DNA from 4 places in the Macrococcoides bohemicum genome. Region 3 is predicted to be linked to each of the others. Evidence: riboswitches for the same ligand, from Rfam matches in the RefSeq annotation. Region 3 holds a riboswitch; each other region holds the start of a gene.
What was found. A riboswitch is a leader RNA that binds a small molecule or an ion and turns the genes downstream of it on or off. The one in region 3 is predicted to bind S-adenosylmethionine.
Positions count from the first base shown of each region.

Region 1: another riboswitch for S-adenosylmethionine. It lies ahead of HT586_RS01060 (O-acetylhomoserine aminocarboxypropyltransferase/cysteine synthase family protein); the one in region 3 lies ahead of HT586_RS03985 (methionine ABC transporter ATP-binding protein).
Region 2: another riboswitch for S-adenosylmethionine. It lies ahead of HT586_RS03255 (methionine ABC transporter ATP-binding protein); the one in region 3 lies ahead of HT586_RS03985 (methionine ABC transporter ATP-binding protein).
Region 4: another riboswitch for S-adenosylmethionine. It lies ahead of mtnK (S-methyl-5-thioribose kinase); the one in region 3 lies ahead of HT586_RS03985 (methionine ABC transporter ATP-binding protein).

Region 1 is NZ_CP054482.1:197,645-205,619, forward strand. It holds gene HT586_RS01040 (response regulator transcription factor) at 1-250, shown strand, start outside; gene HT586_RS01045 (sensor histidine kinase) at 243-1,595, shown strand; gene HT586_RS01050 (HAD-IC family P-type ATPase) at 1,774-4,428, opposite strand; gene HT586_RS01055 (homoserine O-acetyltransferase/O-succinyltransferase family protein) at 4,555-5,343, opposite strand; gene HT586_RS01060 (O-acetylhomoserine aminocarboxypropyltransferase/cysteine synthase family protein) at 5,344-6,621, opposite strand; SAM riboswitch class I at 6,712-6,807, opposite strand; gene HT586_RS01065 (PPK2 family polyphosphate kinase) at 6,885-7,745, opposite strand; gene HT586_RS01070 (hypothetical protein) at 7,870-7,975, shown strand, end outside.
Region 2 is NZ_CP054482.1:610,608-618,582, forward strand. It holds gene HT586_RS03230 (SDR family NAD(P)-dependent oxidoreductase) at 1-683, shown strand, start outside; gene HT586_RS03235 (GntR family transcriptional regulator) at 834-1,214, shown strand; gene HT586_RS03240 (ABC transporter ATP-binding protein) at 1,201-2,103, shown strand; gene HT586_RS03245 (hypothetical protein) at 2,075-3,973, shown strand; gene HT586_RS03250 (phospholipase D family protein) at 4,036-5,523, shown strand; SAM riboswitch class I at 5,647-5,753, shown strand; gene HT586_RS03255 (methionine ABC transporter ATP-binding protein) at 5,823-6,839, shown strand; gene HT586_RS03260 (methionine ABC transporter permease) at 6,829-7,494, shown strand; gene HT586_RS03265 (MetQ/NlpA family ABC transporter substrate-binding protein) at 7,512-7,975, shown strand, end outside.
Region 3 is NZ_CP054482.1:755,721-763,695, reverse strand. It holds gene HT586_RS03995 (MetQ/NlpA family ABC transporter substrate-binding protein) at 1-493, opposite strand, end outside; gene HT586_RS03990 (methionine ABC transporter permease) at 546-1,238, opposite strand; gene HT586_RS03985 (methionine ABC transporter ATP-binding protein) at 1,231-2,256, opposite strand; SAM riboswitch class I at 2,329-2,434, opposite strand; gene HT586_RS03980 (thioredoxin family protein) at 2,474-2,785, opposite strand; gene HT586_RS03975 (toprim domain-containing protein) at 2,757-3,146, opposite strand; gene gcvH (glycine cleavage system protein GcvH) at 3,239-3,607, opposite strand; gene HT586_RS03965 (Spx/MgsR family RNA polymerase-binding regulatory protein) at 3,680-4,033, opposite strand; gene HT586_RS03960 (thioredoxin family protein) at 4,177-4,497, shown strand; gene HT586_RS03955 (nitroreductase family protein) at 4,544-5,077, opposite strand; gene aroD (type I 3-dehydroquinate dehydratase) at 5,142-5,870, opposite strand; gene HT586_RS03945 (hypothetical protein) at 6,065-6,325, shown strand; RNA gene ssrA (transfer-messenger RNA) at 6,415-6,773, shown strand; gene smpB (SsrA-binding protein SmpB) at 6,907-7,368, opposite strand; gene rnr (ribonuclease R) at 7,379-7,975, opposite strand, start outside.
Region 4 is NZ_CP054482.1:2,191,068-2,199,042, forward strand. It holds gene HT586_RS11435 (FecCD family ABC transporter permease) at 1-713, opposite strand, end outside; gene HT586_RS11440 (heme/hemin ABC transporter substrate-binding protein) at 703-1,566, opposite strand; gene argS (arginine--tRNA ligase) at 1,668-3,326, opposite strand; gene HT586_RS11450 (YwiB family protein) at 3,326-3,733, opposite strand; gene HT586_RS11455 (YwhD family protein) at 3,987-4,484, opposite strand; gene HT586_RS11460 (HD domain-containing protein) at 4,494-5,789, opposite strand; SAM riboswitch class I at 5,954-6,058, shown strand; gene mtnK (S-methyl-5-thioribose kinase) at 6,141-7,343, shown strand; gene mtnA (S-methyl-5-thioribose-1-phosphate isomerase) at 7,340-7,975, shown strand, end outside.

The sequences.
Region 1 (7,975 bases), 560 kb from region 3:
CCATATTCATCAGGACACACTTTATTTGCCGCGAAAAGAATTTGAACTTCTGTATTATTTAGTTAAACACCAACCTAATATCGCTACTCGAGAGCAATTAATTGAAGCAATTTGGGGACAGGATTTTGAGGGAGATGAACGTACCGTGGATGTTCATATTAAACGCATACGGAAGCGATTAGAAAATTATGATACGCAAATGGAAATCGTAACAGTACGTGGTGTAGGGTACAAGGTGCATCATGTTTAAACATTTATCAACAAGGTTTATTGTTACAACGCTCCATGTCATGCTCATTAGTGCAGTAATTGCTTTTGTTATTGCTAATATGTATTATCACGTCACATTGAAAGAACAAAATGATGCGAGGGTGACGCAAGTACTATTATCTCAAAAAAAATATATTGAAAAACACCCTCAAATAAAACCACAAGAATTCTTTACCCAACTTGGAAATTTGAATTTTCAAGTACTGGTGATTAATAACAACGATTCAAAACAGAATTATGGCACAAAGTTCAGGATAGATAACCTTAGATTAGATGAAATTAAAATGGAACGAGACGGCGTTTATCACGGTATTAAAAATCGACCATTCAATCTATTCATCACTGGATTTTTTGATAATGAGTCAAGCAATACAGTAGGAACGAAAATGCGCATCAATCATCAGCAATATACAGTATTTATAAGACCCGATGTTGGCGAAAGTATGAATGAATTCCGCTCATTTTTAGCAGTATTGCTTGTATTAACTATTCTTATATCGATGTTACTTGTCTTTATTTCATCAAAATATATTGTGCACCCGGTAATCGAACTAAAAAAAGCCGCGCAACGCATTGGTGAACAAAGTGGTTACCAAACAACGGTTAATCGTAAAGATGAATTAGGTGTTCTTGCTGAAGAAATGAATGAGATGAGTAAGAAGATTAAGCAACATGAAGAAATCAATCATCGATTTGTGGCAAATGTAAGTCATGAAATACAATCTCCGATTACTAACTTAATCGGGCAAATAAATAAATTCAAAGATACAGAAGATTTGAGTTTACTTAATCAGATTGAACATCAATCATTACGTTTAAGTGGTCTGACGAAGCAGTTATTACTTTTAGCCTCAATTGAGCAGAATAAAATATCATTAACGAAACAAAACTTTAATTTTAAAATGCTTATTCAGGAAGTTATTCGAGATAATATGTATACAATTAATCAGAAAGATATATTTTTGAGTACCACGTTAGAAGATGTATATGTCCTGGGAAATAGAGAACTATGCTATCAAATGATTACTAATTTATTATCTAATGCGATTAAATATAGTCCGAATGACAGTGAAATTCATATTGAACTGAAAGAAGAACAGGATAATAAACTATTCATTATTGAAGATCATGGCTATGGGATGACTGATGAGACGAGAAAAATGATTTTTGAGCGTTTCTATAAGTCGAATGTGAACGAAGATAATATCACATCAAATGGATTAGGAATGGCAATCGTAAAAGTGATTTTAGATGTACATGACTTTACTATCGATATCGATAGTGAGATAGATAAAGGAACAACGATAATAATTGAATTACTTTAATAAATAAGCGGGTGCGACATGAGTCTTAGCCCTCTTCTGTTTAACAGCTTAAACGGCGGAACAGAAGTTGCCCCTACGACAAAAACCGAACAAAAAACTATAAATCAAAGAACGATTTATTAGTTTTGTTCGGTTTTTGCTTGTGGCAGAACACTTCTGTCCCAGCCTCTCATCATAGTTATGCTTCATATTTAAATATGTTTCTTGTGACCCATTTCTCGATTTCAATCAGGATAAAAACAGCAGTTCCGATACCTATGGGAATCATCCATTGTGAAAATGTCAGTGGGGCAGTTTTTAATATCGTATTAAAGAATGGCACATACGTAATGAGTAATTGTAGTGTGATGAGTAAACCAGATACGATAAATGCGACTTTGTTCTTAAAGAAATCTTGATTGATTGCAAATTGATTTAAGTGTCGGCAATTAAATAGATGGAAGATTAATGCAAATACTAGTGATTGCAATGTGATTGTATTCAGTACAGTTTTATGTAGATCTAGATGACTCAAGTACATATTTGCAAGAAGTATTCCACCAGCTACAATGACTGATACGAGTAGTATTCTAAATAAGAAATAATTACTTAGTAGCGGTGTAGATTTATGCCTTGGCTTTCTGTTCATTGCACCAGGTTCTAGTGGTTCAAATGCAAGCGCAAAAGATATGGTAATCGCTGTTACCATGTTCACCCAAAGTACTTGGACAGGAGTAAGTGGTATGGAAATACCAAATAGAATCGCTGCTAAAATGAGTAATCCTTGAGAACCGTTTGTCGGTAAAATGAATAGTATTGTTTTCTTTAGATTATCATAGACACGACGTCCTTCACGTACCGCATCTACAATTGTTTCAAAATTATCATCAACCAGTATCATACGCGCAGCATCTTTAGACACTTCAGTTCCTTTAATGCCCATTGCAACACCGATATCGGCGCGTTTTAATGCTGGTGCGTCGTTAACACCATCACCGGTCATCGATGTTATTTCGTCATGTTTTTGCAATGCTTTTACGAGTTGTAATTTATTCTCCGGACTTGTTCTTGCAAACACATCGTATTCAATCGCTGATTGGTATAGTGTCTCTTCATCCATATTATCTAGTTCGCGACCTTCGATAGCCTTTGTACCATCACCGATTCCGAGTTGTTTCCCAATCGCCATTGCAGTTTCTTTATGGTCACCTGTAATCATTTTTACTGCAATTCCAGCTTTTTGACATTCATTTACCGCTTTTATTGAAGATTCACGTGGTGGATCTATAATCCCTACTAACCCAAGTAAAGTGATGCCACTTTGTAAATCGTCATGTGAAAGTGTAGTTGTATCATTAGGCACATCTTTATATCCTGCAGCAATTAATCGTTTACCTTCTTTAGCGATTACACTTAATTTATCTTCCCATACTTGTCTATCATCAGAATTGGTAAATACACGATCGAATATTCTGTCAGGTGCTCCTTTAATATAAATACGTTTCTTGCCCTGATCTTCGACGAGATATGCCATATATTTATATAGTGAATCAAAAGGGATTTTATCGATTGCCTGTAAGTTTGGAATTTCTAAATCCGTTTTATGGGCGAGTGTCATTAAGCAGCCTTCAGTAGGCTCACCGGTAATTTGAAAATGACCATTTTCATCTTGTGAGAGACGTGCTTCATTGACTGTTTTGACGCATGTTAGGAACTGGTATAATTCTTGTTCTGTTTCGGGTGTTTCAGTTAGCTCGGGTATAATTTCTCCGATTGGCTCATAACCTGTGCCCGTAACTTTATAACGATTATGCATTAAATCAATTGAAGTCACAGTCATTTCGTTTTTTGTAAGCGTACCAGTTTTATCGGTACAGATAACTGAAACTGAACCTAAAGTTTCCACTGAAGGTAAGTTCTTTACGATTGCATTATTCTTTGCCATCGACTGTACGCCAAGTGCTAAAATAATTGAAATAACAGCAGGCAATCCTTCAGGTATAGCACCAACTGCAAGCGCGATAACAGATAAGAGTAGTTCGTCTGCTGGATAATTGTGATAAAACAAACCAAATAAATAAATTGCGATAGAAATTACAACAATACCAATACTCACTGATTTACCGAATTGACCCGTTTGTTGCATCAATGGGGTCGTCATCTGTTCTGTGTCAGTCATTGCCTGATTAATTTTACCAAGTTCAGTGTCTTTTCCGATTGCAACAACTACACCTATTCCAGAACCTGAAGTAATAGATGAGCTTGAATAAGCCATATTTTTTCTATCACCGAGTGCAGCATCTTCTGAGATTTTACGTGTATTTTTTTGGACTGGGACAGATTCGCCGGTTAAAGCAGACTCTTCAATCTTTAGATTATTCGCCTCGATTAAACGTAAGTCTGCAGGTATCTTCTCACCGGATGATAAAATAACGATATCTCCGATTGTCAATTGTTCGCCGGGAATAGTTTGACTACGGCCATCACGAATTACTACAGCCTCACTCGTCATCATTTTACGAATGCTTTCTAAAGCTTTTTCAGCACGAGATTCCTGTACATAACCAATGATTGCATTAATAATTGCAACAAGAATGATAACCGACATATCAAGAAAGTGTCCTAAAAATCCTGTAATAGCTGCAGCAACTAGTAATACATATATTAAAATATCGTTAAAGTGACCGAAAAACTTAATGATTTTAGGTTTGTCTCGCTTTGCTGGGAGTGCATTAAGACCATAAGTTAACCGGTTTGCTTCAACTTGTTCATGGGACAAACCGCTTTTTATAGAGGTGTGAAATGCAAGAATCGTGTCATCGATTGTGAGTTGATACCATTTTTCATTTTTCATAATGAACATTCCTTTGCGTATAGTATTACTCTTATCGTAACGCAAATAATTAAGTAATTCTAACGAAAGGAATGTATTTAATAGGAATTAACACAATGATTAAATCTTTGTGAATTTTTAATATTATTACTTGCTTTTATCAGTATTAACCATAGTTACAAAGGCATTGAAAAATGAATCAGCAAAAGGCTTCCAACGTCGCATTACCAAATTACTAGAATTATCATGAGCGTAGTAATTTTCAGGTAATGAAATTGTTAGCCCTTTTTTGCAATCACGAATATATTCCGTATGAAGCGTATTAGGTGCATACTCTAAATGACCATTTATATAAATGTCTTTATTATCTTTTGAAATTAATAAATCTGCACCAAATTCAGGATGAGTGCTGACTATGGTTAAGTCAGTCTTATCTTTAATATCCTGTATCCCAAAATTAGTATAACGAGATTGGGGTATATAATAGCTTTGATAATTTTTTGTTAAAGGATGATCTGCCAGAACATCATAAGAATAAACGCCAAACAATTTATTATTACCTTTAAAAGTGAATTTCTCAATATTGTAATAGTGATGTAGTGCAAATTGTGCTGCCCAGCAAATAAATAAACGCGTTTGTTGTTGTGCTTTAGACCAATCTATGATGCTTTTAAGTTCATCATTATAATATACAGATGCAAAAGGGAGATGCTCTACAGGTGCTCCTGTCACGATTAACGCATCATAATCGTGTTGTTTAGCTTGGTCGAAATTTATATAATGTTGCTTAGCATAATTTCTCTTTTCGGTATTAGTTCGATGTGTCTTTAAATATAAAAAATCAATCATAGCTGTATTAAAATGATGTTTAAACTGCAGTTCCGTCTCGAATTTATTTGGCATTAAATTAATGATAAGGATACGAGGAATATTCAATTAAATCACACTTAATCCTTGTTCCAGGTCTGCGATGATATCATCAATATGTTCAATGCCAATAGAAATTCGAATCGTTTCTGGACTTACACCTGCTGCGAGCTGTTCAGCTTCTGTAAGTTGTGCATGTGTAGTAGAAGCGGGATGAATGATAAGTGATTTTGCATCTCCAACATTTGCAAGTAAAGAGAAGAGCTTAAGTGATTCGATAAACTTCTTGCCGGCTTCACGTCCACCCTTAACTCCAAACGTAAAGATAGAACCTGCACCTTTAGGTAAATATTTTTCTTGTAATGTTTTGTATGGACTCTCTGGTGTATCTGCATATTTAATCCACGCGACTTTATCGTGATTTGAAAGAAACGCGATTACCTTTTTTGTATTTTCCACGTGACGCTCTACACGAAGAGAAAGTGTTTCTAATCCTTGAGTTAATAGAAATGAATTGAACGGTGAAATTGCTGCACCAGTATCTCTGAGTAGTGTTGTACGTATCTTAAAAGCATAGGCTGCTTCACCAAAAGCTTCGGTAAAAACGAGATTATGATAGCTAGGATCAGGTTCTGATAAGTTTTTAAACTTACCGTTATTCCAGTCAAAATTGCCACTGTCAATAATGACCCCACCAATTGAAGTACCATGTCCTCCTATAAATTTAGTTGCGGAATGTACGACAATATCTGCGCCAAACTCAATTGGACGACACAGATAAGGAGAAGCAAAAGTATTATCGACGATTAAAGGAATACCATGATTATGTGCAATGTTTGCAAGTGCTTCAATATCTTCAACATTTCCTTCGGGATTACCGATAGTTTCTACAAAAATAGCTTTCGTATTTTCTTTTAATGCTTCTTTTACATGTTCTAAATTTGTCGTATCCACGAGTGTTGCTTCAATACCGAATTTCTTGAATGTGTGTTCAAATAAAGTGTGTGTTCCGCCATATAAGCTTGTAGTTGCTACAATGTGGTCACCGCTGTTCGCAATAGTTTGTATTGCATAAGTAATGGCAGCCATTCCTGAAGCGACTGCGACACCAGCCACGCCGCCTTCAAGTTCAGCAACACGTGTCTCAAAAGCAGCTGTTGTAGGATTTGTAAGTCTTGAATATATATTACCTAATTCTTTTAAACCGAAGAGATTTGCAGCATGTTCCGTATCGTTGAATGTAAATGATGTTGTTTGATAAATAGGGAGTGCACGTGCGTTCGTTTCCTTGTCGATGACTTGTCCTGCGTGAACTTGCAAAGTTTCAAATCTGTACTGTTTTGTCATTATAAATTCCTCCTGGCATTAAATTGTATTCCACACTAAATTTAATAAGAGGAGCAAAAAATGAGCCTACCTCAAAGAAGTAGACTCATAAGCTCATCTTTCAGGTTATACCTGCTGGAATTAGCACCTAATTGAATAGGTTGCTGGGTTTCATGGGGCCAGTCCCTCCACCACTCTGGATAAGTTATATTTAGTTGTAAGAATTAAACATTATTCTAAAACGATTGTTCTGAATTGTCAAACATTTATTTTAAAATCATTTGTTAGTTATGCTTTAATTTATTGATATATTCCTCTAGTTTCTCTTGATTTTCTTGTGAAATTTCAGGAAACTCAGGCTTTAATCGTTCTATCGTATCTATCATAACTTCTGTAACGATACGTCTTGTATGCCATTCATCATCTGCAGGTAAAACAAACCACGGGCTATGTTCAGTAGATGTTGCTTCTAACATTTCAGAGAATATTTTTTGGTAGTCATCCCAATACTCACGCTCTTTTACGTCATTGAATGAAAATTCCCAGTTCTTATCTTTATTAGTCATTCGCTCAAGTAAACGATCACGTTGCTCATCTTTTGACATGTTGAAGAAGAATTTAATCACTTCAAATCCATTTTCAGTTAAATAACGTTCATAATCATTGATTTGACGATATCGTGTTTTCCAAATTGATTCATCTACTTCATTATTTGGTGTTTCGTGTGTCGCAACAGAATCATGTATTCTTGGCGCAAGTACATCTTCATAGTATGAGCGATTAAAAATTCCAATTTGCCCACGCTCAGGTAAACCTTCATGATAACGCCATAAATAGTCATGTTTAAGTTCTGTGTCATTCGGCTTACCGAAAGAAGTAGTCTTTAATCCCTGTGCACTTAGATTAGAGAAGATATAACTGATAACTTCATCTTTTCCGGCAGCATCTAGCGCCTGCAATACAACGATGATACCATTCTTTTCAGCAGCATGTAATTTTAGATGGAGTTTTTCAAGTTTTTCTGTTAAAACAGGTACGATATCCGCTTTTATCTTATCATTATTTTGTTTTTCATTTTCTGTTGATTTATAATTATTAAAATCAAATTTAGTATTAGGTATTACTTTATATTGGTTAATGTCCATAGAAACCCTCCATATACTTTTTGAATGTATTCCCTAGCAACTATAGAAGTAAACAGTATTTATATCTATTTGTTATAATTTAATAATAATCCTTATGAAATAAGATGACTTTAGAGAGGAATTTATGAAACTTATTCAATCTACCCATTACCACGAAGATTTACTTGAACAATTTGAGTTAACTGAAGAACAACTAAAGTTTGTGAAAAGTCCTGAAATAAATATCAATG
Region 2 (7,975 bases), 150 kb from region 3:
ACGTCGTTATTGCCAGCCGTCATGAAGATGAACTGATTAAAGTGGTAAAAGAAATTAAAGAGAAAACAGGCAAAGATGTCGCTTATCAAGTATGTGACGTAACAAAAGAAGCTGATTGTAAAGCATTTGTTCAAAAAGCAATTGATACTTATGGCAAGCTTGATATATTAATTAATAACGCAGGTAGTGCGTTTGCTAAAAATTTTGAAGAAGTTTCTCTGAATGATTGGCAGGAGGATTTGGATCTTAAACTTTTTGGAGCATTGCATATGGTACATGCCGCGATTCCAGAGCTTAAGAAAAATGGCGGTGCGATTGTTAATCTTACAGCTGTAGCAGGTAAGAATCCACCTGCAAACACAACACCAACCTCTGTTACGCGCGCGGCGGGATTGGCATTAACAAAGACACTCAGCATAGATTTAGCACAATACAATATTCGAGTAAATGCTGTATGTATCGGTTTAATTCGTAGCGGACAAATTGAGAAACGCTGGCAGGAAGAAGCACCGGAATTAACGTGGGAAGAATATGCAAGAGATCCGAAGTTCGATATTCCATTAGGACGTATTGGCGATACACGTGAAGCGGCGAATGTCATTACATTCTTAGTAAGTGAAGCGGCAAGTTATGTGAGTGGTGTAGCAGTTAATATCGATGGTGGGAAATCACCGAGTTTATAATCTTAACTTCATATATGATTATCTTTGAACACACTAACGTGTGTTCTTTTTTTATTATTTATAAATTTTTACAAATAATGCTTGCAATAATCCGTTCTAGGTGTATTATAATAAGTAGTACAGTTAATACAGTAGAAATGGAGGGGTTATATGATTTCAATTGATAATCGTAGCCGAATCCCAATATATGAACAACTCGTCAATGGATTTAAACTACAGATCATGAATGGTGTATTACAAGCAGATGATCAATTACCTTCTGTTCGTCAATTGGCTCAGGAGCTAACGATTAATCCTAATACCATACAGAAAGCCTATCGTGAATTAGAACGATTAGGCTATACCTATTCAGTACCTGGTAAAGGAAGTTTTGTGAATAAAGTAGAAGACACGATGCAAAAGGAGCGAATTACAATGTTATCTGAATCTCTAGAGAAAATCGTTCAGGAGTTATTGTTCTTAGGCTTAACGAAGGAAGAGATAATAGAAAAGATAGAGTCGATGAGGGGTGATAACGATGATTCAAATTAATGATGTAACGAAAAGATTTGGACATTTCACTGCGGTAAGTGATGCCACGTTAACAATTGAACCAGGGAGTATTCAAGGATTACTTGGAAGTAATGGTGCAGGTAAGACGACATTACTTAAGATGATTGCAGGGATTTACAAAGCTGATAATGGCAGCATTACTTTTAACGAACAAGATATCTTTGAGAATGAAGATTACAAATCTAAGATGATTTTTATATCTGATATACCTTACTTTTTTGGACATGCAAACTTAGAGGAGATGGCTGATTTTTATCATAAGTTATATCCTGATTTCAGTGTTGAACGCTTTAATCAGTTATCTGAATTGCTTAAGATGAACCCAAAGAAAAAGTTATCTAAACTTTCAAAAGGGATGCAGCGTCAATGCGCATTTATATTAGCCATTGCAGCGCGTCCTGAAGTAATGTTACTGGATGAACCTTTTGACGGACTCGATCCGATTGTTAGACATACGATTAAAAATATTCTCATTCAGGACGTGAGTAATCACGATATGGCATTGTTTGTATCCAGTCATAACTTACGTGAGATGGAAGACTTTTGTGATTCTGTAACGCTGATGCATGAAGGACGTGTACTGATGACACGTGACCTCGATGATTTAAAAGGAAATGTAGCTAAGATTCAGATGGCTTTTGAAAAAATACCAAATGAGTCTTTCTTTAAAGGTATGAATTTAGTTGAGAAATCTTTTAAAGGACGTGTTGTAACGTGCATTGTAAAAGGTGACTTTGAAGATATCGAACAATATATTACGTCCGGACATCCGTTAATGTATGACATCTTACCGCTATCACTTGAAGAGATATTTACATATGAATTAGGAGGTCATGGTTATGCAATTGAAAACATTATCGTTGAATAAGGCACTATATAGTAATTTATCACGTTCAATTATCTTTTTAACGATCATTAATATTATTTGCACGTTTATACTGGTACCATTTTCGTACATCATTGCGCATTTAGACAATAATACAGCACCACATGACCATAGTAAATATTTAATTGGAGAATTAGCAACGATGCCAATCTATTTCTTTGGTACGATGGCTTATGCATTATTATGTGCAGCATTTTTAACGTATTACTTCAAATCTCAGGCAGCATCTGACTTTATACACAGTCTACCGATAAGACGGGAACGTGTTTTAACAACAGTATATGCAGTGTTCGTTTCACACTTACTCGTTAATCTATTAGTTAATGGTTTAATTACGTGGATAATTGGTGTCAAATATACCTCTATTGATATTGAGAAGATTGTGATTTGGATTCTAATTAATCTAGTAATAGACTTCTTTGTCTTTACGATAACCATGTTGTTCGGCTTATTTATTAACAATATGCTAAATCACTTGATTTCATCAATAATTTTAATAGCATCACCATTAATCCTTGGGACGATGGTGTATACGACACATATGTTCATGTTTAAAGGGTTAGAAAGTTATCCGGAAAAATTGATGATGAATCTTACTGTACCTTTTCGCTTTCTTGGAAATATTATGAATGATAAACTGGATTTCAAATATTTATTGATTGTGTTAATCGTGAGTATTGTAATATTCTTATTGAATTTTATTATTTATAGAAAACGAAAGAACGAACGTATTAACGAAGCATATGCGACAAACTATGCACATTTTATTGTGTTCTTTATTTCAATGCTAATCGCTACGTTACTTGGAGGCATTATATTCAACTCAATCTTTAATGAGCAAAAATTAATCACGATATTTATATATATAGTATCTTTCACTTTGATTTATATATTCCTGGAAATGATTGCTCAGAAATCTGTGAGAATTCAGTTTGATCGTAAACTATATGCGATGACCTTAGGTTTAATCGCTGTTTCCATTTTAGGTATATATATTTCAGGACAAATGAGAGAAAATTATGTGCCTGAAGCGGAAAGTGTTAAGAGTGTACAAACATCATTTAATGAAAATGATCATTTATTAGAAGATGGCATTTTAAGTAAAGCAGCCGTACCTGACAAGAAATTTATTCAGGATGTCATAGATGGCCATAAAGATTTAGTAAAGGCGAAACGTGCTACTGCTAATTCAAATACTCAAGTACCAGTAGATATTACATATAAAATGAATGATGGTCGTAAAATAAATCGTCACTATTATGTTGATGAGAATACTTTTAATCGATATATGAAAAATGTTGCTACTAAAGAGAATGCGGAAACGATTACGAATTATATCAATTGGGATAAATTAATGAAGAAAAGTGTTACTTTAAATATTGAAACATCAGATAACTCTTTTGCAGGACAAGATTTAAGTGAAAGACAAAAAGAACTACTTAAACCTTTATTAATTGAAAAGTATAAAAAATCTTATGATGAAAAGGGTGATATTCCTTTCAATAATACGGTTCTTAATCTTGTATTTAGTGAAAATGATATGGGATTTAATGAAGACAGTCTATATATTTCGTTATACGATACGGAAATTCTTCGTTATTTAGTTAAAGAGAAACTAATTTCTAATCTTAGCTCAGCATTGCCTCTAGGAAATATATACGATTTAGGAGACAAATCGAATTATAAAAAAATAAAAACCACTCAAGATGTTGATGTGAAGCAACTTGACTTTGCGAAAAAGATAAACAGAAATCAATTTAAAGAAAAATTTAATGAAAATGGTGCAAATTCAAATGGAAATCATCTTTACTATTTTGATGGCGGATTCCAATTTGTACTTATGAATAACTAAAAGCAAAGTCCTTATGGGCTTTGTTTTTTTGGTATAATAAAGTGAATATATGGAGGTGTGCTATGCCGAAAAAAACGAAACAAGTTACTAAATCTAAGCCTAAAAATAAACGCAGAAAAAAGAAATTTGGTTTCAAAAAAATTGCGTTCATTTGCTTTGGCGCATATATTGTTTGTGCGATATATGGTGCCAATAAACCACTGCCAGGTGGCGTGTCGAAATGGTTTGATTATAGTAAGACAAATGATGCTGAAGTGTTGATTGATAATACATATGAGAAAGATAAGGTGATGCATTACGATCACAAAATCTTTAATGCTCAATTACAGGCAATTCGCGATGCACAGGACTTTATTATTCTGGATATGTTTTTATTTAATAATGCTTATGATGGTGAAATTGAATTTCCTAAATTAACTGAACAATTAACGGATGCATTAGTTGCTAAAAAGAAGGCTCAACCGAATATTAGAATATATATGTTAACTGACCCGATCAATTCATTCTACGGCAGTTATACACCTGCGCATTATAAAAAGTTGCGCGCTAATGGAATAAATTTATATGAAACGAATCTCGTTCATTTACGAGACTCTAATCCAGTATATTCAGGTTTCTGGCGCCCAACATTACGTTGGTTTGGTAATAATGAGAATGGATTAATTACCAATATTTTTTCTAAAGATGAACCGAATGTAACGGTTCGTGGATTTGGTAGATTGCTCAATATGAAAGCCAATCACCGTAAAACGTTAGTAACAGAGAAGACTGCAATTATTGCTTCAAGTAACCCACATGATCCGAGTGGTCATCATCAAAATGTTGCATTAAAAGTAAGAGGTCAGATTCAGGAAGATTTAATCAATAGTGAAGTACATGCGATGAATATGAGTGGTGCAGATTTAAGAGTTGATGATTTTAAGATCAATGCACGCGCATTTAATAATGGTATGAATTATACGACAACACTAGTTACTGAAGGGAAGATTAAAGCTGCGCTGTTAGAAGAGATTGGTCGAATGAGTGATGGAGATTCTATTAAGATGGGCATGTTCTATATTGCTGATCGAGATATTGTAAAATCTTTAATTAATGCAAGTAAACGTGGTGTAGATGTGCAGTTAATTCTAGATGTAAATAAAGAAGCATTCGGTAAAGAAAAACCTGGCATTCCGAATAAACCGGTTGCACACGAGTTAATTGCAAAGTCGGATGATAACATCAAGATTAAATGGGCAGTGAGTCATGGTGAACAGTATCATGCGAAATTTACATTGCTGAAAGATAACGATAAACATGAATCGACTTTAATCTTAGGGAGTGCGAATTTAACAAGACGTAATGTCGGTGACTTAAATCTAGAGACGGATGTTATGATTTCTGGACAATCGAGCTTACCGGTATTTACTAAGATTGATCAGGATTTTGATGCGAAATGGGATAATACTTATGCGCATGTAACTGATCATTATGATGTAAAGAAGGATCCTTCATTCTTGAAATCAGTAATATATCGTATTCAGGAGTTTAGTGGATTATCAAGTTTTTAAAAATGGTATTTGATGGCCGACAAACTGGATTTATCGGCCAAAAAATCCCCAGCTCAAACTTTTTTTAAAATGTTGTTGACAGATAATTTGATTCACTGTAACATGTAAAACAAATTAATAATTATTTTATCAAGAGAGACAGAGGGATATGGCCCGATGAAGTCTCAGCAGCGGACTCTAATTTAGAGCACTGTGCTAATTCCATCAAGCTCATGCTTGGCAGATAAATCGGACGTATAACGTGCATTTAGCTACCAGCTGAGTGCACGTTTTTTATTTTGGGAGGAGAAAAAATGGGAATCATTGAAATTGATCACGTGACTAAAACGTATCAAACAAAGAAAGGTTCGATTAATGCACTAGATGATGTATCGCTTTCAATCAAGAAGGGTCAAATCTACGGCATTGTTGGATATTCAGGTGCTGGGAAATCAACTTTACTCAGGTTAATTAATCGACTTGAAGCGCCATCTTCTGGTCATGTATATGTTGAAGGTAGAGATATCGTTGGATTAAAGGAGAAAGATTTACGTAAACAACGTCAAAATATTGGCATGATATTTCAGCAGTTTAATTTATTTAAAGCAAAGACAATCAGTGATAATATTCGTTATCCTTTAAAGCTAACGAAACAATATTCTAAAGCTGAAATCGAGCAGCGTGTGGACGAATTACTGGCATTTGTCGGTCTTGATGATAAGAAAGATGATTACCCAAATCAGTTATCCGGTGGACAGAAGCAGCGTGTAGGTATTGCAAGAGCGTTAGCAACGAATCCTGATATATTACTTTGTGATGAAGCAACAAGTGCACTGGATCCTGAAACGACAGATGAAATATTAAACCTGTTAAAAGATATCAATGAAAAGCTTAATATCACGATAGTGATCATCACCCATGAGATGGAAGTTGTGAAATCAATTTGTGATGAAGTAGCTGTAATGGAAAAGGGCAGAGTGGTTGAGAGTAACAAGGTATTTGAACTATTTACTACACCTGTTCATCCAACAACAAAGCGTTTTGTGCATAGTGTACTTAATGATGACATCCCTAAAGATATTAATGTTACGAATCGTAAACTATATCGATTTATCTTTAATCATGAACAAATTCTTGAGCCGGTATTGAGTAAGATTGGTAGAGCAAATCATGTTGATTTTAATATTTTGTATGGCGGTATCACCGAGTTAACTGATAGATTATTTGGGAATTTATTAATCGAAGCGGTTGGTGATGTTCAAAATATTCAAAGTGCCTTATCAGAAATAACACAGCACGGCATAGAAGTAAGGGAGGTAGAAGGATTTGAAAACTGATTTAAGTACATTCTGGCCAGTAATATTAGAGCACACAATCAGCACACTCATCATGGTAGCAATTACTTTAGTACTGGCAACACTCATTGGTTTACCGCTAGGTATATTATTATATGCAACTGGTAAGGGCAATATTTTAGAAAATAAAGTGTTAAATACGATATTGAACGCAATCATCAATACAATTCGACCGATTCCGTTCATTATTTTCTTAGTAGCACTGATTCCGATTACTAGATTTTTAGTAGGTACATCTATCGGGATCTGGGCAGCGATATTTCCGATGACGTTAGCTGCATCATTATCTATTGCGCGTGTTGTGGAAAACAATATCGTTTCAGTAGATCGTGGTGTAATTGAAGCAGCGCAGTCTATGGGTTCAAGTAAGTTTGATATTTTATTTAAAGTATTAATTCCGGAAGCAGCAGGAGCCCTCATTTTAGGGTTAACCTTTACTACCGTATCACTCATCGAGTTCTCTGCAGTAGCAGGTCTTGTTGGTGCTGGTGGCATAGGGTATCTCGCTTTTACATATGGCTATCAGCGCTTTGACGTTGTAGTCATGTTTATTACAGTGCTTATATTAATTGTTTTAGTTCAGATCACACAATTTATCGGTAACAAAGTAGCAAGCATATATACAAGTCGTTTATAAAAAAGGAGAATGAAAAGATGAAAAAGTTATTCGTTTTATTTTTAAGTTTAATCGTAATTCTAGCAGCATGTGGTAGTAAAGAAGATGAAAAGACAGTTAAGATTGGTGTAACTGGCGTGGACTCTAAAGTCTGGGATGTTGTTAAGAAAGAAGCAGAGAAGGATGGCATAAAAATTGAATTTGTTGAATTCCAGGATTACACAGCACCTAACAATGCGCTTGCTGAAGGTGAAATTGATTTAAATGCGTTCCAGCATTTCGCTTTCTTAGATCAGTTTAAAAAAGATCATAAATTAAAATTATCTGTAGTAGGTACAACAGTATTTGCACCACTTGGGGCATATACTAAAAAGATTCAAGACATTAAAGATGTGAAAAAAGGCGATACAATTGCAATTCCTGATGACGTTACTAATCAGGCGCGTGCATTAAAGTTATTAGAACAAGCTGGATTAATTAAGTTATCTAGTGACTTCGGTCT
Region 3 (7,975 bases):
CTCCGTCTTTAAGTTTAATTAAACCTGCTTTGGTAAAGAATGATAAGAAACGTCCTTCTTCAGCCGGGTTATTAGAAACATAGACTGTTGCACCTTTTTTTAATTCATCTAAACTTTTCACTTTTTTTGAATATACAGCCATAGGTTCAATATGAACATTTCCTGCTGATTCAATTTTGTATCCTTTAGCTTTTTTCTCTGTTTCTAAATACGGTGTATGCTGGAAGTAGTTCGCATCGATGTCACCTTCTGATAACATACGGTTTGGTGTTGTATAGTCATTGATGATTTTAATCTTTAAATCATAACCTTCTTTTTTAAGTGCTGCTTTTGCTTCTTCTAAAATTTCTGCATGTGGTGCGGGTGAAGCCCCTACTGTGATCGTTTTGTCATCTGACTTTGAAGTTTTGTTGTCGTCAGATTTATCATTACCACAAGCTGCAAGAATTAATATTAATGATGCAGTAAGAAATACGTAAAATAATTTTTTCATTTTTAACGCTCCTCTTTTTTGTATTATTTTTATAAAAATCCATTATGGATAATTAACGTTTATCAACTTTCTTCGTAATAATGTCACCGACGAATTGAATGAGGAATACAATAATTAAAATAATTACTGTAGAAACAAAAATTACGTCATTTTGTCCTCTTGTGAATCCAACTAAGTAAGCTAAGTTACCTAAACCACCGGCACCAATAACGCCAGCGATTGCTGTAGAACCAACGAGTGCAATCGTTGTGACTGTAATACCAGATACAATCGCTGGTAAACTTTCAGGAATTAATACTTTTTTAATTAATGTCCATGTATTTGCGCCCATTGATTCCACAGCTTCAATTACACCTTTATCAATCTCTTTCAATCCAATTTCAACAAGTCGCGCGTAGAAAGGTGCCGCACCGATAATTAAAGCTGGTAGCGCTCCTTTTACACCACTGATTGTCTGCATGATTAAATTTGTAAAGGGGAATAGCAATAAAATCAAGATAATAAATGGGATTGCTCGGAATAAATTGACGATAAAAGCAGTAACACTATAAAATACACGAGCTGCTTTTGACTTACTTCGAGATGTTAAAAATAAAATAATGCCGATAATTAATCCAAATATAAATGTGAATATTGCAGAAATAAAAGTCATTGATAGTGTTTCAACAGTAGCAGTCCATACATCTGCCCATACCACATTTTTCATACCTAACATATCTGTCAATGTTTTAATAAAATTATCCATGTCTTTCTACCTCCATCTCAACACCATGGCTTTTTAATTCTTCAGCGATAGGTTGAAGTGATCCGTTAACTTCTTTAACATGAACAATTAAATTACCGAAAGATCCTGCTTGTGTATGTTTAACATTCCCTGCTAAGATATTCATCTCGATGCCGTACTTCTTAATTACTTTACTTACGATAGGCTGGCCAGTTGAAGATCCAACAAATTTTAATTTCAGGATACTGCCATGTGGATATGCTTGTTTAATCTCTTCGATTGAAGTCTCAGTTTCATTATCCTGGACATCATCACGTACAAAACGTTTTGAGATATTTGTTTTTGGATTATTAAATACTTCCATCACTGATCCTTCTTCAACCACTTTCCCTAACTCCATTACAGCTACTTTATGACAGATCTTGCGAATTACTTCCATCTCATGAGTGATTAAAATTATCGTTAAGTTCAACGTTTTATTGATATCAACTAATAGTTCTAGTATTTCATCTGTCGTCTGTGGATCTAAAGCACTCGTTGCTTCGTCACAGAGTAAAACATCAGGATCATTACTTAATGCACGGGCGATACCTACACGTTGTTTTTGTCCACCTGACAATTCTGAAGGATAAGCATTTTCTCTTCCTTCTAATCCAACAAGTTTAATCAAAGATTTCACTTTTGGACTGATGTCACTCTTTTTAACGCCAGCTATTTCAAGAGGTAATGCAATGTTATCATATACCGTTCTACTCCAAAGTAGGTTAAAATGCTGGAATATCATTGATATTTTTTGACGTTCTTTATTCAGTTGCTGCTTTGACAACTTATTGATGGTACTGCCATTTACAATCACGTCACCACTCGTAGGTAATTCTAATCCGTTAAACATTCGAATTAATGTACTTTTCCCAGCACCACTGAAGCCAATAATACCGTAGATCTCACCGCTTTGAATTTCAAGATTTACGTTATCGACAGCTTGTATATTTCCTTTTTTGGTTGTAAATGTCTTTACAACATTATTTAATGTAATCAAATTTGGCCTCCTAACAAAAAAACGTCTCTCCTATGTGGACATAAGAAAGACGATAATTATCTATTTTCGACTCTCTCATCTTCTAAAGTTAATATAACTTTATGTGAATTGGCACCATGTCATTATTGACGGTTGCCGGGTTTCATAGGGCACATCCCTCCACCACTCTAGATAAGAGTTTATTTAGTTGTTTTATGAATATGTTCTTTATCTTAAGTCAATTTGAAGTATTCGTCAACATTAAATTTAAATTTTCATATAAAGTTGTTACGGACTCAAATTGATAAGATATATTTTCTACCATGCCGTTACGTATAAACAACAATACCGGCACACTTTTAATTTCGTAATACTGACTTAAATTTTCATAGTAATTTAAATCAATTTTTGTAACTGGTATGTTTAGAGATGCAGCAGTAATATCTAACATCTTTTCTGCAAGCTTACATGTCCCACAAAACGGAGTATATCCAAATAGAATAAATGGTTGATCTGAAATTTCAAATTGCAAAAGCTGATTTAAGTTCATATTGCGCGGTCTTACCTTTCCAGACAAATTGTTGTTTTACATCAAACTGATGTTTTATCATCGTTCTTGCTAAATAATCTAGTGGACAATTACCCACCTCACCGTATTTCGGATCAATATGAATATGATTACTTTCACTCAAATGGCGTTTAAACCAAGATCTAATTTTGCGTCCAGCTTTATCGCTATCGGTCATAATATAAACTTTATGATGATACAAATCTTCAATCATATCATCCAGTTTTCCGATACCCATCGTGCCATTGGTGCATATAATATGTACAGGTTCCGTTAATACTTCTTGTAATCTTAGTTTATCACGCTTTCCTTCTACAACGATAACTTTAGTAATTACAGACATGTCCATCACCTTTTTATCATATTGTATTCAGTTTTAGCAATTTGATAATAAAAAAATTCCTTGATAAATTATTATCAAGGAGATTATACCATTTATGCGTTAATCATTTCATCATATTGTGCTTGATCCATTAATTCTTCAAGACCAGCATCGTCAGCTTCTACTTTAATCATCCATGCTTGATCCATTGCTGATTCGTTTACTAATTCAGGAGAATCTTCTAATTCAGAGTTAACTTCAATAACTTTGCCTGAGATAGGAGCATATAATTCAGATACAGTTTTTACTGACTCAACGCTACCAAAAGGAGCATCAACTTCGATTTCATCTCCAACTTCTGGTAATTCAACGAATACGATATCCCCTAATTCAGATTGTGCGAAATCTGTAATACCGATTGTCTTAACATTATCTTCTGATTTTACCCATTCATGATCTTTTGAAAATTTTAAGTTTGACATTATAAACCCTCCGTTTAATTAAAGTACTATCACTATAATAATGACACATTGTAAGCGTTTATTCAATTATTTTTATAACCAAGTATCGCTATATTCTTTTTCTTTAAAGCCTAAAGTAATTTTATTGCCATTAACAGCTAACGGTCTTTTAACTAACATACCATCTAAAGCAAGTAATTCAAACTTTTCATCATCTGACTTTTCGCTTAATGTTTCTTTAAGGTTTAATGCTTTAAATTTAGCACCCTGTTTATTGAACAGCGCATCAATATCGACATTTGTCTGCTCTACAATCGCTCTAAATTCAGCAGCAGTGGGAGTAAGTTCAACGATATGGATAGGTTCAAAACTAACGCCATGTGTTTCTAAATATTTTGCTGCCTTTCTACATGTACTACAATTTGGTAACTGATAAAATTTTATCATCATAGGCCTCCTTCTTAATTTAACCTAATATTAACAATTATTCTTAAAGGTTACAACTGCAATCCTTATCGTTTAATAATTTATTAAAAAGGTATATAATTATCATATAAATAAATTATATAAAACAATGTGAGGGAATAATTATGAGAACAATAAGTCAATATGAAGAATTTAAAGAAATTATAAATCAAGATGAGAAAGTAATCGTGAAATTCTTTGCAGATTGGTGTCCCGATTGTACACGTATGGATTTCTGGATTGATCCTATTGTAGATGAATACAATGACTATACATGGTATAAAATCAACCGTGACCAAGTACCTGAAGCTGCTGATGAGAATGAAGTGATGGGTATCCCAAGTATCCTTATCTTTGAAAAAGGTGAAAAATTAGCACATCTTCATTCTGCTAACGCAAAAACGCCTGAATCAGTTAAAGCATTTTTAGCTGAAAACTTAAAATAAAACTTTAAATTTAAAAAACCATCCATTGATAAAATGGATGGTTTTTTTAGTATGTAGAAATTAAGTTAGTATTCTTTCTTGTCTTATATTCTGCTTCCGTTTGTGCTGTTAAATAAACCGCTCCATAAATCATTTCATCGGCCTCACAACCTAGATGTTTTGATAACTCTGGGTGTAGTAAAGGAGGTTGTGTTTTAATACAGCTGCCTATCTTTTCTTCATATAAAGCTAATGAAAGTGTCTGCATAAAACCGCCAATCGCAAGAACATCTTCTAAATTTTCTTTTTGACGTCGATCACGTGGACCAACAATTAACAATATACCAGCAAGTATTTTTGTTTTATCTACATGCTGAATTTTTTTCTCAGCATTATTCTTAAATGCAACGTCAGCAAACGTCTGTGCATAGTTTTCTAATCTTTCCTTTTTAACCCACACAATGCGCCATGGTTCACGCATACCGTGATTAGGTGCAAATGTCGCTAATTCAATCGCACGTTCTACAGCACTATCTTCAACAATCGTATCAACATACTGTTTAATACTTCTTCTATTTTTTATAGCATCTTTTAATTCCATAAAAAATACCTCCTCATAATTGATAACCATTATCAATTATAAAGAAGTATCATTAATTTGTAAATTATGATTTATAAAGCACAATCTGATCATGTATATCTTTAATATGAATTTGACCTGGTGCAACAGGATTGCCAACATAGCCAAAGGTCATAGATGATCCAAATATCCCACAAGCCACTCGTGTAATCTTTCCGATTTCTCCCATTGCTATACCGATGATATTTAAATTACAGTTTTGTTTTGTTTCATAAACTGCTGACATTAAGTTAAGCACATCTTTACCATCATTCGGTTTAACCGCTAGCTTACAGTAATCTGCATCTAGTTTACTCATGCGATTATAAATCGCGAGCATATCTTTAATACGTGGAGTGAATTCATATTCATGGTGACTAATTAACACTAAAATATTATTCGCACGTGCCAATACCAATAATTTATCCATATAGTCTTCATATATCATTAATTCTAAATCGATAATATCACATAACTTTTTCTCTATAACTTCTTTAATAAGTTCAAAATAAGCATCCATCGTTATTTTTGTCTTGTTATTCATATCTTCTGTGCGATATGTAAATAAAATTTGTTTTGATGGAAATTTATCCTTTATAAACGCAATCTCAGATTCATAAAATTCAATTGAACCTTGCGCTAAGTCAGCACGATATTCAACGACATCGAAATAATCAATATATTCGACCGCTTCATTAATCAATTTTTCATCTGTGTTTTGTACATCTGATAACGTCAATATTACCTTTGGAATTGCACTACTCTGCTCTGTCAAAATAAGTCCTCCTTTTATTCATCCAATAATTAAAGTGAAAATATGGTAAAATAGATAAGTGCTGTTAATTATTGAACAATCTCTTAAATCTATTTTACCTTACTTGATTAATAAATTGTATCAATTATACCCATATTATAAGTCCACAAGAATTTAATTTGGAAAGCACAGTGAATAATATATGGAGGATAATAATGAAAACACTATTTGATTTAAAAACCTTACCAGGATGGAAAATAGATAACCACACGAAGATAGCCATTCGTTTAGTAGAAAACGAAGACTATATCGCTATTACAAAACCCATATACAAAAGCCATAGCATAATGGACGTTATCGAATTCACTAAAGATAGTGAAGATAATATCACTTTTAAAAATATGAACAATAATAATCAGATTATCGTAACGATTGATGAAAATGAGAAGACCATTCATATCAATAATAAAGCATAGTGCCCTATAAGGTATTATGCTTTATTATTGATATATGTGTTTCAATTTGTTATATTTAAATATGCTAGTTATTTTATTCATACTATCTCGGGGGCGTTACGGATTCGACAGGGGTCACTTGGGTTGGTATAGCGTGTCGGAGGGTTGTCTTCGTTATCAACACAACAGTTATAATAACTGGCAAAACAAACAATTTCGCAGTAGCTGCCTAATAGCACTCTGCACCTCTCTCAAGCATCGCCTATGTGCCTGATGTAGAGGTTCAACTTTAAGTAGGATACGACGAACACTTCCGCCTGGAGTCTGTTCGTAAGAGATTAATCGGGCTAGCGATACATTCGGATGTCCGTTTTCAGATGTATCGTGAAATTCAATAACAGGACTACACACGTAGAAGTATCAATTGCAGGATCTTTGGACGCGGGTTCGACTCCCGCCGTCTCCATACATAAAGAAAAGCTTATACCTTAAGTGGGTATAAGCTTTTTATATATTAAATAGAACTTGATTACTTCCTTAATTCTTTGCACTGTAAAATATTTATTACTTGCACAACAAAAACTACCGAAGCGCTCCGGTAGTTAATATTTCTCTTTCATCGCACGGTCCATTTCACGTTTCGCTTCTTTTGCTTTCAATGCATGTCGCTTATCATAATCTTTCTTACCTTTGGCAAGTCCAACAAGCATCTTACAGTAACCATTCTTAATATATAACTTAAGCGGCACTAACGCATAACCCTGCTCACGTGTCTGTCCATATAATTTATCGATTTGTTTACGTTTCATCAATAGTTTACGTGTTCTCAGTGGATCATGATTAAATCGGTTTCCTTCTTCGTATGGGGCAATATGCATATTATACACATACATTTCACCGTTATATACTCTTGCGTATGAATCTTTTAAGTTCGCACTGCCTCGTCTTATCGATTTAATTTCTGTCCCTTGTAACACAATTCCCGCTTCAAACGTTTCTTCAATCGTATAATCATGACTTGCTTTTCTATTTTGTGCTAATGTCTTTCCGTCACCTTTTGGCATAACTTCACCTCTATTTCTTTTTACTTCTACCTGCATTTTTCACTGCTTTTGATTTATAGAATGGTTTCTTTCCACCATTTTTCTTCGCTGCTTTACTGAACTTTTCACCAGCTGCTTTTCCACGTCCTTTTTTACGTGGTTTTTGGTTATTATTGTTACCACCACTTTTACGTTCAGCTTTTATCTTTACTTCACGGATTTTACTTTCAATTTTAGCCATATCCATACCGACTATCGCAAAATCAATCATGCGTTCATCAACATTTACGTTCACGACTTTCACTTTTACTTTTTGACCGATTTTAAACACTTTACCATGACGTTCACCAATCATCGCCATATGGCGTTCATCAAAGTGGTAATAATCATCTGTCATATTAGAGTTGTGCACCATACCTTCGATTGTATTCTCAAGTTCTACAAACATACCGAAGTTAGCAACAGAGCTAATGATGCCCTCAAACTCTTCTCCTAAATGTTGAATCATATATTCTGCTTTTTTCAGATCATCTGTATCTCGTTCTGCATCAATCGCACGTCGTTCACGTTTAGAAGTATGTTCACTTATATCAACAAGCTTGTCTTCCCATAATGCCTTTTGTTCTTC
Region 4 (7,975 bases), 920 kb from region 3:
ATACCTGTCATACTAATGAGCACAGCACACATAATACTCGTCGTAATAAGCAAAATATAGATGATTGTATTCGTTCGTAAACCAAGTGCAATCGCTCGGTCTTGTCCTAAACCGAGTATTTCAATTTGCTGCTGCAAAAAATAAATAATCATCATGCCAACAATAGTTAATGGTAATAAAATCATAATATCTTTAAAACTTACCGAGTTTATCGAGCCAAACAAATAATTCATGATGTTTGATGATTTCTCCGGAAACATCAGCACTAACACATATACGAGACTAGAAAAGAAGAAGTTAATCAACATACCAATTAGTATCATCCATGTCGTCTGTGAATTAAATTTATGATTTAAGCTTGCTAGAATTACTATCATGAGCGTAATCATACTGAATATAATACTAAACATCGCAGTCATCGTAATGCTTAGACCTAGTACGATGGAAAGTGCACTCCCAAAGCTTGCACCACTTGCAAGTCCTAACGAAAAACTATCCGCAAGATAGTTATTTAATACGGTCTGAAACACATAACCAGTAATAGAAAGAATGATACCGACGAGCATACCCGTAATAATTCTCGGCAGTCTGATCTCCAGTAAAATTGTCTTACCCATTGGATCCGTTATGTCCAGCCATCCAAAGTCATCGTAAAAGAGCGATAGCAATGTCACGATAAGAATAAGTGTTAATACGATAATGTTATTTTTCATTTGCGATAGCTTGTGCAATGGTTTCCATACCTTGTGCAATTCTTGGTCCCGGACGTGATACAGTATCCGGATCAACTGCATAGATTTGATTTTGTTTTACCGCTTCAACATGCTTAAATCCATTTCTTGATTTTACTTCTTTAATTAAAGCTTTATTTGACAGCCCGCTCGTAGAAATAATGATGTCCGGATTTTTCTTAACGATGGCTTCCGTACTCACTGCCTGGTAACCTTCTATACCACTAAATATATTGACTGCACCCAGCTGTTTCAGTAAATCGTTCATCAATGTATGATTTCCACCTGTATAAATGTCGGGGTGTGATGAAATTTCAAGAAATACTTTTTTACCCTGGACATCTTTTTTGTATTTAATCGCAGTCTCTTGAATTTGACGTTTAATATCTTTTATCATCGCTTTACCTTCAGCTTCTTTATGTGTGACAGAAGCAATTTGTTCTATGCTTTTATATAGCGCATCAAATGAATTAGCATCATGAACGACGACTACTTTGATGCCTTTAGATTTCAACTTTTGTAACGTCTTCTCCTGTGCTTTTTCCATCGATTGATGTGCAAAGACAATTGTAGGTTTCGCTTTTAATATCGCTTCATAATCAAGCTTCATCCCATCAAACTTTTCTTTATCTTTCACTTGTTTAGGATAATCATCAACTGTGGAAACTCCGATAATTTCTTTATAAACACCTAAATCATAAAGAATTTCAGTATTGCTCGGTATTAGTGAAATAATACGTTCTTGTGAGTCAGATTGCTGTACCTTGTCTGTTGTATTGCAGCCTGAAACAATGAAAAGTATAGTCATTAAGAGTATAAATAACGTTTTCTTCATAAATCCTCCATCAATTCAATTTTGTATAATTATACCATATGCAATATCTTTCTTACAAAATACTAAAAGAGCAACGTTAATAAACGCTACTCTTTTAAGCATTACATCTTTTCAGGACTTGAAACACCGATCAATGTTAAAGCATTGTGTAATGTGATTCTTGCCGCTTCAATTAACGCTACATGCGCTTTTGATTTTTCCAGGTCGTCTGTTAATACTTTCTCAGCATTATAGAATTTATGGAAATGCGCTGCTAAATCCTGAATATAATTTGTAATGCGGTGTGGTGCACGTGCTTCTGCTGCCTGATCGATTGCCGTTTCAAAATCAGCGATACGTTTCAACAATTCAAATGCTTTGTCATTTGTAATTAAACTAAAGTCTGCGTCAGCAGAAGGTGTGATATCATTTTCAGCTGCCTGACGTAAGATCGAACAAATTCTCGCATGTGCATATTGCGCGTAGTATACTGGATTGTCACTAGATTCGCTCTTTGCAAGTTCCATATCGAAATCAAAGTGTGAGTCAGGGCTTCTCATCGTTAAGAAGTATCGTGCTGCGTCAATGCCTACTTCATCCATAATGTCACGTAACGTAATTGCGTTACCTGTACGTTTACTCATCTTAACTTCCTGGCCATCCTGCAATAAACGTACCATCTGCATCACTTGAATTTCTAAACGTTTAGAGTCTGTGCCAAAAGTTTCAAGTGATGCTTTTAGACGGTTAATATAACCATGATGATCTGCACCGAACAAGTTAATTAACGTATCAAAACCACGTTCAATCTTATCGTAGTGATACGCAATATCCGGAAGGAAGTATGTATAACTGCCATCTTTTTTAATCAGTACGCGGTCTTTATCATCACCAAATTCAGTTGTACGTAACCACGTTGCACCGTCTTCTTCAAATAAATAACCATTTTCACGCATCTTATCTAATGCTTTATCAATTTCTTTATTTTCATAAAGTGAAGTTTCACTAAACCAGTTATCAAAATGAACATTAAATTCAGTTAAATCTTTTTTAAGCTTATCCATCTCATAATCTAATCCTAGTTTACGGAATGCTTTAATACGCTCAGCTTTGTCAGCATCTTTGTATTCAGGATGATCTGCAGCTAACCTTTTACCAATTTCAATAATATCTTTACCATGATATCCATCTTCAGGCAGTGCCATTTCTTGACCTAATGCCTGGAAATAACGTGCCTCAATAGAATATGCTAAGTTTTCAATCTGTTTACCAGCATCATTGATATAATACTCGCGTAATACATCATATCCTGCTGCAGATAATAAGTTGCTTAAAGTGTCACCCACTGCAGCGTTTCTTGCATGACCAATATGCAAGCTTCCAGTCGGATTCGCCGAAACATACTCAACTAAGATTTTTTCATTTTTAGGTTGCTCTGCTTTACCGAAATTATCTTTTTTATTTAACGCTTCCGTAATAATACCAGTGAGATATGCATTATCCATATAGAAGTTGATAAATCCAGGACCTGCGATATCAATTTTAGTGATATCCGCTTTTTTAACATCTAAATGGTCTACGATTGCCTGTGCAATTTCACGTGGATTTTTTTTAGCGTGTTTCGTTAACACCATGGCGATGTTTGTTGCATAGTCACCATTTTTAGTGTCTTTTGGAATTTCAATTTTAATATCCGGTACTTCTGTAACAAGTGCTGCTTTTAATATCGCCTGTTTAATTTCTTCGATTAATGTTTCTTTTTGCTGTTGTACGATGTTCATTATACTCGCTCCTTATATTCTATATCGTATGTATAACTGCCTAAGACAGTTTGATTATTCACAATTGTGTATTGAATGTAAACTTTACCGGAATGTTCATCAGACTCGATGAACATTTGATTGGTTGTAACTTCCATTACAGTTTTTTGATTAGCCAGGTGATACATATTTTGTGTTGTCTCGTATGGGACAAACAAAAAATCTAACGTCAGTTGACCTTTTCGATTAATACGCACCCGTTCATCCTCAACCTTAACACGTACATCAGTCAGGATATCATCGATTGTTTCCTTATACATAATATATGTATGTGCCTTTTTTATGAGTGTGCCTGTAGTAATTAAGTCGAATGTCTCCGTACCTTCACTATTTGTGATTTGTTGCTTTATATGAATCTCTATATTCAAGTTGATCACCCACTAATGATTATAACAAAATTTGCATAAAATTAAAGAAAGCAGGTATAAAAATACCTGCTTTCTTTAGTGTCCTAGCTATTTTTATAGCTACTCATATCTTACTAATGTTAAGCAAAAATTACAACCGAAAATCTACACGATTATTAAAGTCACATTTTTGTCACAAAATTGATGATATGACGGTGCTTATCTTTTGCGGATACTCGCCGTATCCGGAAAAGATGAACTATCGTTAGCCCGTTTAACCTAACATCGTTTTTAGTGCTTCACCAGAATTGTTCCACATCTCAGGGTTATGATGCATTAAGAAGTCTTTTAGGACCGCTTTATTGTCATCACCAATCTGATCTAAAATGAACTTGTGCTTCATCGATTTATCCATCATATTGACGTGTTCAGCCATCACTTTATAGCCACGTTTACGTTCCTTATTTACTGCCATATAACAAGCAGTAGCCCCCGCATAATACGGACCGACTTCTGCACGTTCTGTCGTTACCCATACGAGCCAGTATTCTTTCTGGTCAGGACCTTCTGTTTCAGATTTATCCGTCACCCATTTCACACGCTTTTCAACTTCACTACGCGCATGCATCGCACCGATATCGATAAATGCTTTTTTCTCAGCAACATCAATAAATACTGGTGCCACATTATCTAAGCTAATCGAGCCGATATTCGTACCTTTATGTCCGTCAAGCGGATCATTTTTTATAATATTAAACTGAAATTCTGCCATATTATCACCCTATTCTAATTCATTTAATACGTTAATAATTGCACCTCGAATTTCAAGGTCTTCGATATTTAAAATTGTTTCTTTAGGATAGTAAATTTTATAATCTTTTCTCTGAATACCTGTAATACTATTGATTATAACCGATTGAGTACTAATTTCTTTAATCTTGCCAGTAGACGTTATTAAGTGAATTGGTTTACGCGAGTTAATCCCAGGTCTGTTATAGTCATATGGCAAATCACTAAACGAGTCCACAACAAAATAATAATCCGGATCTATGCCCGCTTTAGTAAACAATTCAGTTAGTTCATCTATCGTAAATCGATTACCATCAAACGGTAAATGTTTAAATAAATCACGGTTAACAAATCTGCGCGATAAATCACTTAAAATGGCGTCCTCTTCGTCAATCCATTGCTGCAGATAATAATTTAACACCATTTCATCGAGTCTTAAATATGCATCAACGGATACTTGATTTGATTTAAAGAACGGCACTAAATATTTAGGTGGTTCTTTAAACGCATATCCTGCCTCATACAACACTTTGGCACGTTTCAGGACACGATTTAACAATACTTCTCCACCACGACTGACTGGATGAAAATATACTTGCCAGTACATCTGGTAACGGCTCATTAAATAATCTTCTACAGCGTGCATACCACTTTCTTTAATCACAACTTCATCTTTTGTCGGACGCATAAGCCTTAATATACGTTCCATATCAAAACTACCATAACTCACACCTGTATAGAAAGCATCGCGTTGTAGGTAGTCCATACGGTCAGCATCAATCTGCGAACTAATCATCGAAATGACCAGCTTATTATGATGTGTCTTGTTGATTACAGCAGCTACTTCTTTCGGAAATTCAGGTGAAACGCGTGACAACACATGATTTACTTCCGTATCTCCTAATATGATCTGCTGTGTGTAAAGCTCGTGATCCGTATTAAAAATCTTCTCGAAACAATGAGAGAACGGACCATGGCCTAAATCATGTAACAGTGCTGCACATAATGCGAGCGAACGATCTTCATTATGCCAATGTTCACGTCCAGCAAATATTTCGTCTATCATACGACGTACGATTTCATAAACGCCTAACGAATGATTGAAACGTGAATGTTCAGCCGTATGAAAAGATAAATATAACGTACCAAGTTGTTTTATTCGACGTAATCGCTGGAATTCTTTCGTCTTGATTAAATCCCAAATTAACTGATCCCGTACATGCACATAGCGATGCACCGGATCTTTGAATACCTTCTCTTCCTGCATCTTTTGGAATTGGTAGCCCATAGTGGTTCTCCTTTATTTTTTCATTACTTAAATTTTATCATAAAGCCTCTAAAATAGAATGATTAACGGCTTTTAAAAATTTTGTAATACAAAAAATTTTCAGAAAGTTATTGACTTATATTTTTAATTAATTTAATATTCAACTTAACAAAAAATTTAATAATTATTTATCAAGAGTGACTGAGGGATTAGGCCCTATGACGTCCAGCAACCTATCCACACGGAAAAGGTGCCAATTCCTACAGTACAATTGTGCTGAAAGATAAGTAGAGATACTGATGGCTAACGTTTTCCCGTGCATATGGGGAAACGTTTTTTTTTTGTGAAAAAATTAATTCTGAGGTGAAACCATTGTCTAAGTTTAGTTCATATTTCTTAATGCAGGAAGTTGATATTGCAGCATACATACTTGAAACTACAAATTTATTTAACCCCGGTGAGAAGTTAACAGTAAATGAAATCGGAGATGGTAATTTAAATTATGTCTTTCGTGTATCTAACGGCATCAAGTCCATTATTGTCAAACATTCAGGCGTCGTAGCGCGTATTTCAGATGAATTTAAATTATCAACTGATCGTACAATTCGTGAAGGGAAGTTACTCAAAGTACACGGCGACATCGTACCACAACTTGTGCCGCATATTTATGCGATTGATGATGTAATGAAATGTGTCATCATGGAAGACTTAAAAGATTACACAGTATTACGCCAAGGTTTAATCGATGGCAATATTTATCCGAATATCGGTGTTGATTTAGGGACATATTTGGCTGAGACACTGATTAACACATCAGACTTTGTACTTGATGCTAAAGAGAAGAAAGCTTTACAAAAAGATACGATAAATCCCGAATTATGCGAGATATCTGAAGATCTCGTGTTCACCGAGCCATTTTACGATAATTTCTCTCGCAATGAGGTCAGTAGTGCCTTACTTCCATACGTCGAACAGTTACTTTATAACGATGACGCATTAAAGCTTGCAGTCGCAGAAGCGAAGCTTAAGTTCTTAAATAAAAGTCAAAGTTTAATCCACGGTGATTTACATTCAGGTTCAGTATTTGTTAATAAAACAGAAACAAAAGTCATTGATCCTGAATTCGGTTTCTATGGGCCAGCAGGATATGATGTCGGAAATGTGCTCGCTCACCTTTTCTTTGCATATAGTAATGCGCAAGCGCTTGGCAGAGATGAACAGGCTAAATTTATTGCCGAAAGTATCACTGATGTATTAGAAGTATTCAAACAGAGAAGTTTAGCGATCTTACAGGAAAAGACGAAAGATGTCGCATTGAAACAAACTTCAGTTTATGCAAGCTATATCCGTTCAGTGCTTGAAGATGCTTATGTAGTATGTGGACTTGAAATTATTCGTCGTATCGTCGGACTTGCTAAAGTAAATGATTTAACGACTTTACCTGAGCAGCAACGCGCTCAGATAGAAGTGCAGCTTATTAAGTTTGCGAAATCGCTCATTCAATATCCGGAATCGCTATCCATCTACCCATCTATATTCTCACTATATACAGAATTTAAGGAGATTGCGGCATGACATTACAATCCATTCAATACAAAGATGGCGTTCTTACGCTCCTTGACCAGACGAAATTACCACATGATATACAGTATATCGACTGCACAGATTATGAAGCAGTAGCAGTAGCAATTGAAGATATGATCGTGCGCGGTGCACCAGCGATCGGAATTACTGCAGCATATGGTGTTGTAATCGGTGCCTTACAATACAACGGGGATAAAGACTTTAAAATTTATATGCAGGACGTTATTACACGACTATCCAACACACGACCAACAGCAATCAACTTGTTATGGGCGCTTGATCGATTGAGTCAGGTCATCACTGAAGATGTCAATCAGAGTATCGTGGCTTTAGAAAAGCTCGCTCAACACATTTACGAAGATGATAAATCAATCAATGACCGTATCGGGAAACATACGTTACCACTCATAAAACCGAATTCAACGTTTATTACGCATTGCAATCCAGGTAGTCTTGCAACAAGCACGTTAGGTACAGCGACAGCGGGATTTTATTTAGCACACGCTCAAGATATTCAATTTAAAGTGTTTAGCGATGAGACTAGACCGAGATTTCAAGGCGCACTTACAGCTTTTGAGTTATCGCAAGCCGGCATCGATGTTACAACAATTACAGATAGTACT